3 regions of the Pseudoduganella sp. GW821-FHT11H04 genome follow, and region 3 is predicted to be linked to each of the others. Evidence: predicted binding sites of a transcription regulator. Region 3 holds the regulator's gene; each other region holds the start of a gene.
What was found. The regulator sigma-54, encoded in region 3, starts transcription at its own class of promoters, with help from an activator protein. The targets are predictions, from matches to a motif close to TGGCANGNAANCTGCTTT.
Positions count from the first base shown of each region.

Region 1: a site for sigma-54 is predicted at 1,196-1,213, ahead of AC1RTP_RS28200 (beta-propeller fold lactonase family protein). Genes of this name have one in related genera too.
Region 2: a site for sigma-54 is predicted at 1,265-1,282, ahead of AC1RTP_RS22735 (PEP-CTERM sorting domain-containing protein). Genes of this name have one in related genera too.

Region 1 is NZ_JBXARE010000027.1:7,196-9,464, forward strand. Features, by position in the region: gene adh (aldehyde dehydrogenase) at 1-98, opposite strand, end outside; gene AC1RTP_RS28200 (beta-propeller fold lactonase family protein) at 223-1,161, opposite strand; gene AC1RTP_RS28205 (TonB-dependent receptor family protein) at 1,310-2,269, shown strand, end outside.
Region 2 is NZ_JBXARE010000013.1:25,462-27,730, reverse strand. Features, by position in the region: gene AC1RTP_RS22745 (outer membrane beta-barrel protein) at 1-64, opposite strand, end outside; gene AC1RTP_RS22740 (GFA family protein) at 262-636, shown strand; gene AC1RTP_RS22735 (PEP-CTERM sorting domain-containing protein) at 637-1,230, opposite strand; gene AC1RTP_RS22730 (archaeosortase/exosortase family protein) at 1,408-2,269, opposite strand, start outside.
Region 3 is NZ_JBXARE010000010.1:88,993-91,261, reverse strand. Features, by position in the region: gene lptB (LPS export ABC transporter ATP-binding protein) at 1-515, shown strand, start outside; gene AC1RTP_RS20570 (RNA polymerase factor sigma-54) at 525-2,021, shown strand; gene hpf (ribosome hibernation-promoting factor, HPF/YfiA family) at 2,094-2,269, shown strand, end outside.

The sequences.
Region 1 (2,269 bases), on a different contig from region 3:
CCCTTCACTGGCGGCACGAATTTACCGCCGATGAAGTTGTCGTAGCGGGTCTTGAAGGGATTGGCGACGCCCAGTTTGCTGATGTCGGCGAGATTCATGTCATCCTCTATTGAGTGGTTGTTGGTACTGCCTTATTCGCAATTGCCGTGCCAGCGGTTTTGCGGCTTGCCGCGCTCACGGTGCAACAACAACTGCTCCAAACCTGAACACCTGTTGCTCATATCAACGGATCACCACACCCCAGGGCAATTCGCCGACCGGGATGTCGGCCACCTTGCTCGCGCTGGCGGTATCAATCACAGAAACGCTATTGGAGCGGCCATTCGCCACATACAGCTTGCTGCCATCCGGCGTGATCGCCATATTCCAGGGGCGCTTGCCGACTGCAATCGTGGCGTTGACGGAGTTGCTGGCGGTGTCGATACGCATCACGCTGCCGTCCATGCCGTTGGAGACATAGACGCTGCGCCCGTCGGGATGCACGGCGATGCCGTTGGCGTTGCGCCCGGCGGGGATGGTGGTAAGCGTTTTCAGCGTCGCAGGATCGATGACGTAGACCGCATTGGCCATCTCGCAGGCCACATACACGCGGCTTGAATCGGGCGCAAATCCGATGCCGCGCGGGCGCAAGCCCACAGCGACGGAGCCGGTCTGGCGGCGCTGCGCCACGTCCACCACATCGACTTGCTCAGCCTCTTCAGCGCTGACATAGATATACCGGCTGTCCGGGCTGAATACGGCGTGCTCCGGATTGCGGCCCTTTACAGGGATATCCGCCAGCCGCGCATGCGTGACAGCGTCGAACAGGGCCACGCTATTACCTTCTTCCACTGCGACCGCAACCAGCTTGCCGTCCGGGGAAACGCTGACGCCCTCGGGCGACTTACCCAGCGCCAGCGACTCGCTGCCGCCAGCCGCGTTGTCGATGGCCAGCAAAGTGCCGTTGGCGGCATCGCTGACGAAGATCTGGCGCCCGCCCGGGTCGCTGCCGATCCCGCGCGGCCGTTTTCCTGCGGAGAGCTGGCGCACCACGCTATCGGTGGCGGTATCAATCACGCTGATGGTTCCGGACTTCTCGTTCGGCACATAGGCGAAAGGCGCTGCAATGGCAATGCTTGCCGCACCGGCTGCGCACAGCGCCGCGATCAGGTTTGCCTTCATGATGTCTCCTTTGGTATGGTGTGTGCCCACATGTCATGCAAGCGATATGCCAGCAAGCGTGCGGCCTCGCGGCGGCTTGGCAGGCATATTGCTTATGTGTTCGGAAGACCCGCGCAGCGGGCGCCTGAATACATCCGAGGAGATTGAAATGCACCCGATCCGTTTGAACGCCCTGGCAGCCATGCTTGCCAGCCTGTTTTCCCCCATGCTGGCGCAGGCCGCCCCCGAGGGAATTCCAATTGCCGACGTTGTCGTCATCAGCGGCAGCCGCACCGAACACGCCAGCTTCGACCTGCCGGCGGCCGTGGACGTGCTGGATGCGCAGCGCATAAGGGATGGCCAGGTGCGGGTAAATGCCTCCGAGGCGCTGGCTGCCGTGCCGGGCGTGGTGGTGCAGAACCGCCAGAACTACGCGCAAGACCTGCAAATCTCTTCACGCGGCTTCGGCGCCCGTTCAGCCTTCGGCGTGCGCGGCGTGCGGCTGGTGACCGATGGTATCCCGGCCAGCATGCCGGACGGCCAGGGCCAGGCGGCAACTTTCAATCTCGACATGGCAGAACGCATCGAAGTGCTGCGCGGCCCCTATTCCGCCGTCTACGGCAACCATGCGGGCGGCGTGATCCAGCTGTTCACGCGCGACGGCGAGGGCGCGCCGACGGTGGAAGCCAGCTTTGCTGCCGGCAGCGACGGCCTGCGCAAGACCGACTTGAATGCACAGGGCAGCGCGGCCGGCATCGGCTATGTGCTGGACGCCTCCCGCTTCGACACCGACGGCTATCGCGACCACAGCGCCGCCCGGCGCGACCAGGCCATGGCCAAACTGACCTTGCAGCCGCTGCCCGGTGCGCGGCTGGTCCTGGTGGCCAATGGCCTGCGCCAGAAAGACACGCAAGATCCGCTGGGCGTGACCTGGGCCACATGGCAGCGGGATCCGCGCGTCGGCGAAACCGACGCCAGCGACACCCAAGTGCCCAAGCGCACGCTGGCCGAACGCTATAACACGCGCAAGAGCATCGACCACCAACAGGGCGGTGCAAGCTGGGACCAGCGCTTCGAATCGGGCCGGTTGCATGTAAGCCTGTGGGGCGGCAACCGCCGCGTGACCCAG
Region 2 (2,269 bases), on a different contig from region 3:
TTTGGGCTTGGGCTGCGCCCATGGTTGCCAGCAGGGCCGCGACGGCGAATACAAACTTTTTCATGCTTATAAAGACTTATGGATTGAGGAAGCCGTGAGTGTAAAGATGTGGTTTCCACAATGCAATTAGTTTTTAAGCAAGTCAAATATGCAATGATTTATCGTTGTATTTTCGCGCCGCGCACGATTCGGCCTGGGCTTCCCCATAAGTTTTTTGGCGCTACATTGGCGCTTCCAGCATAAATAGGCAGGGAGCCAGCCATGACGATCAAAGGAAGTTGCCACTGTGGCGCCGTCGCGTTCGAGATCGATGGCGAAATTCCCCCGCAGCTAACGCGTTGTACCTGCTCGTTCTGCGCCAAGCGGGGCGCGCTCACAGCAAATTTCACACCCGCCCAATTCCGCCTCGTGCCGCCGCCAAGCGGCGACAGCACGTATCGCTGGAATACCCGGTTGGTGGCGCACCATTTTTGCCCCATGTGCGGCTGCGCTACCTACACCGATTCGCCGGCGTTTGAAATCGATGGAAGCTGGGATGGGCAAACCCGCCGGGTGGTTGTGAACGCGCGCTTGTTCGATGACTTTGATGCCGCCACTGCGGATATCGCCGTCATCGACGGCAAGCACCTCTGGTGATCAGCCCTGTTTTTGCGACTTGCCTTGCTTGCGCCGTGCTGCGCCGATGCCGGCCAGGCCCAGGCCGAACAGGAATACGCTGGCTGGTTCTGGAACCGCGTTCGGGTCAATTGGGGTGCTGGTATTCGTGAAGGAGAAGCTCAGATCGTTAAATTCAAAAGGACCGTTGTACAGGTCTTCGAAGCTGACCAGGGTGGTGTTGGAAGCCCAGTTCCCCTGGACGCGCGCATGGAAAAAGCCGTCCGGATTGCGGCCAGCTAAACCTGTGAAGTAATCGGTATTGGTGTTGTTGACGTGCAGTCGGAAGACGAGTTCAGTACCCAGCGCAAAGGCGCCCAGGTTCACAGTGGAGCCAACGGCGGAGCTGTGATTGTTGAAGATGAAGATGTCGTTGCCCGCGATGCCATCGTTTGTGACGAGGTAAAGGTCGTTGCTGTAAGCAGCGGAATTGCCTTCGTAGCGGGCGATGATGTCATCGGTGCCGCTGACAATCACAGGATTGCCCTCGGTACCGGGGGCGGCAATGGGGAAGGCAAAAGCGGACAGCGGGGCGATCAGCGCAACGGTGGCAAGGAACTGGCGGATAGTTTTCATGTTGAGTCCTAAAAGTAAAAATGACTCAGCAGTCTTAGCACGTATCATGCCATAACGACAATATTTCCGGTTTCGCTTGTAGTAACAAGCAGTTACGGCGACGTTTTATCGATGATGCGCTGCGCACCGATAGCGTTGTGTAAAGCTTTCCGACAAACAATGAGGGGCGAAAAGGACTCAGTCGATTGCGTGCTTGATCGCCTCGAAAGCGATCGCGACGTCGAAGTCCGTTGGCGCGCCATTCTCGAACATAAGTCCGATCATATACGGCGCGTCAGCCTTACCGGTAATCCTGTTCCAGCCACGGAGGGCGCGCAATTGCAGGTCTGATTCGATCAGCTTGTTGCCGATCCCATAGGTATGGAAAGCATGATGCTGCGTGCGGTCCTTCCCTTGCTTGCGTTGCCATGTGGTGTGCAGCAATGCGACGCAACGCGAGTCGGCACAGGCCTGATATTTTTGAATCCCGCTTTCATGCCAGGCGCCCGAATCGTCCGGCGCGAAAGACGATCCGGATAGCTTGCCGGCCGACGTAAGAGCTTGAATAATCCGGACGTGCATCACCTGGCCATTGCGATGGTAGGTAAGCGTTAGCGAATCGCTTTGATTTGCAGGGTCTGCACTCCATTGTGCCGGCCCTTCAGCCTGATCCCATCCCGGAATTCGCTGCCGGGTGATGGCGATTTCCTTGCCATGGCGAAGGCGCGCTTCCCCTTGCATCCGCATGTGCACGAAACCGGTTATCGCCACCACTGAAAGGCCTGCGAGCAAGGGCGCCAGGTAAATCTGCCGCGCGGGGCTGGGTATTGGCAGGGCAGGCTGGGGCGGTTCGCTCGGTGCTTTCGCCAGCCGGCTCAGCATGAAAAATACCAGCCCAAGCGTCAGCAGCAATGCCGCCCACTGGATGGCCCCATGGGAGGATAGCGACATTTGCGTGCCGCGCGTCCAGTCAACCAGCACAATGGAATCAACACGCAGCGCATTCGACAAGACACCGAAAAAGGCGCCCAGTAGTCCCAGCGCAGCTACCTTCCAGAAT
Region 3 (2,269 bases):
GCGCTACGCTGGGCCTGTCCTACCTGCCGCAGGAAGCTTCGGTGTTCCGTAAGCTGACGGTGGAAGAGAATATCCGCGCCGTGCTGGAGATCCAAAAGGTCGACGGCAAGGCGCTTAGCAAAGCCGAAATCGACCAGCGCCTGGAAGCCCTGCTGGCGGACTTGCAGATCGAGAAGCTGCGCGAGAACCAGGCCCTGTCGCTATCCGGTGGTGAGCGCCGCCGCGTGGAGATCGCGCGCGCACTGGCTACCAATCCGCGCTTCGTGCTGCTGGACGAACCGTTCGCCGGCGTCGACCCGATCGCCGTGATCGAAATCCAACGAATCGTGCGTTTCCTGAAGGAGCGCAACATCGGCGTTCTGATCACCGACCATAATGTACGGGAGACCCTCGGCATTTGCGACCGCGCCTACATCATCAACCAGGGCGCCGTGCTGGCTTCGGGCCGCCCGGACGACATCATTGCCAATGAATCCGTACGCCGCGTTTATCTCGGCGAACACTTCCGCATGTAAGCGAAGGCCATGAAACAAACACTGCAACTGCGAACCTCGCAACACCTGGCGCTGACGCCGCAGCTGCAACAATCCATCCGCCTGCTGCAGCTGTCCACGCTGGAGCTGCACCAGGAGTTGGAACAGCTGCTCGGCGACAATCCGATGCTGGAGCGTCTTGACGATCCGCTCGACCACTCTGTGCGGCTGCTGGCCGATGGCGCCATCAGCCAGGGTAGCGGCAATGGCACCGAAGGCCCCGCCACGCCAGCGCAGGAAAGTGCGCCGGGCGAGTGTGGCGAAGCCCCGGCCGCAGCCTCCGAAGGCGACGCCTATGAAGGCGGCGAAGGCGAGGGCGGCAACGGCAGCGACGACACGGACTGGAGTTCCAGCTCCGGCAGCAAATCTGCCGACGACGAAGACAGCCGCCCGCAGCTGGAAGCTTCCGGCTGCACCTTGCGCGAACACTTGCTGGAACAGATGCGAGTGACCGTACAGGAGCCGCGCGACCGCGCCCTGATGGAAATGATCATCGACGCGCTGGACGACAATGGCTACCTGGAAGAGCCGCTGGAAGAAATCCACGAGCGTCTGCCGCCCGAGCTGGAAATCGAACTGGATGACCTTCGCTGCAGCCTGGTGCTGTTGCAAAGCTTTGACCCGGCCGGCGTGGCCGCACGCAATGCTTCCGAATGCCTGGCGCTGCAGATCAAGCGCATGCCAGGCGTGCCGATGGTGACGCGCCGCATGGCGCTGGTCATCGTCGAGAAGCACCTGGCATGGTTCGCCCAGCGCGAGTTCACCAAACTGAAAAAAGCCCTCGACTGCGACGACGAAGATTTGCGCGAAGCGCAGTGCGTCATCCGCCAGTGCAACCCGCACCCGGGCGCCGAGTTCGCATCGGGCGATTCCGATTACGTCGTGCCCGACGTGATCGTGAAGAAGGGCCGCGGCGGCTGGCTGGTCATGCTGAATAACGACGTGGTGCCGCGCCTGCGTGTGAACGCGCTGTACGCCAACCTGCTCAAGCAGGGCAAAAGCGAGTCGCAGATGAACGGCCAGCTGCAGGAAGCTAAGTGGCTGATCAAGAATATGCGCCAGCGCTTCGACACCATCCTGCGCGTCGCGGAAGCGATAGTAGAAAGACAAAAGAATTTTTTCAGCCATGGCGCGGTCGCCATGAGGCCCCTTGTGTTGCGTGAAATTGCTGATACACTGGGACTACACGAGAGCACTATTTCTCGCGTAACAACTCAAAAATATATGCTCACCCCGCATGGCATGTTTGAGTTGAAATATTTCTTTGGTAGCCACGTCGCGACCGAAGCTGGGGGTGAAGCTTCATCGACTGCGATACGGGCACTGATCGTGCAACTGACAGGAGCAGAAGACCCGAAAAATCCTTTATCCGACAGTAAGATTGCGGACATGCTGGGAGAACAAGGCATGGTGATTGCGCGACGGACTGTTGCCAAATATCGAGAAGCGTTGAAAATCCCTCCGGTAAGCCTCCGCAAATCTTTGTAGTGCAGTGCATGGGTTCCTCTGTGCGTTTCGGCGTACACGAACTCGAGAGCGACATCATCTTTAGGAGTGTGTATGAATCTCACCATCAGTGGACATCATGTCGAAGTGACCCCGGCCATTCGCGAGTACGTGCAGAGCAAGCTGGAACGAGTCAAGCGCCATTTCGATCAAGTAATCGATATTGCTGTCATCCTGACTGTAGATAACCTCACCGAGAAAGAGAAACGTCAGAAAGCGGAAATCAACCT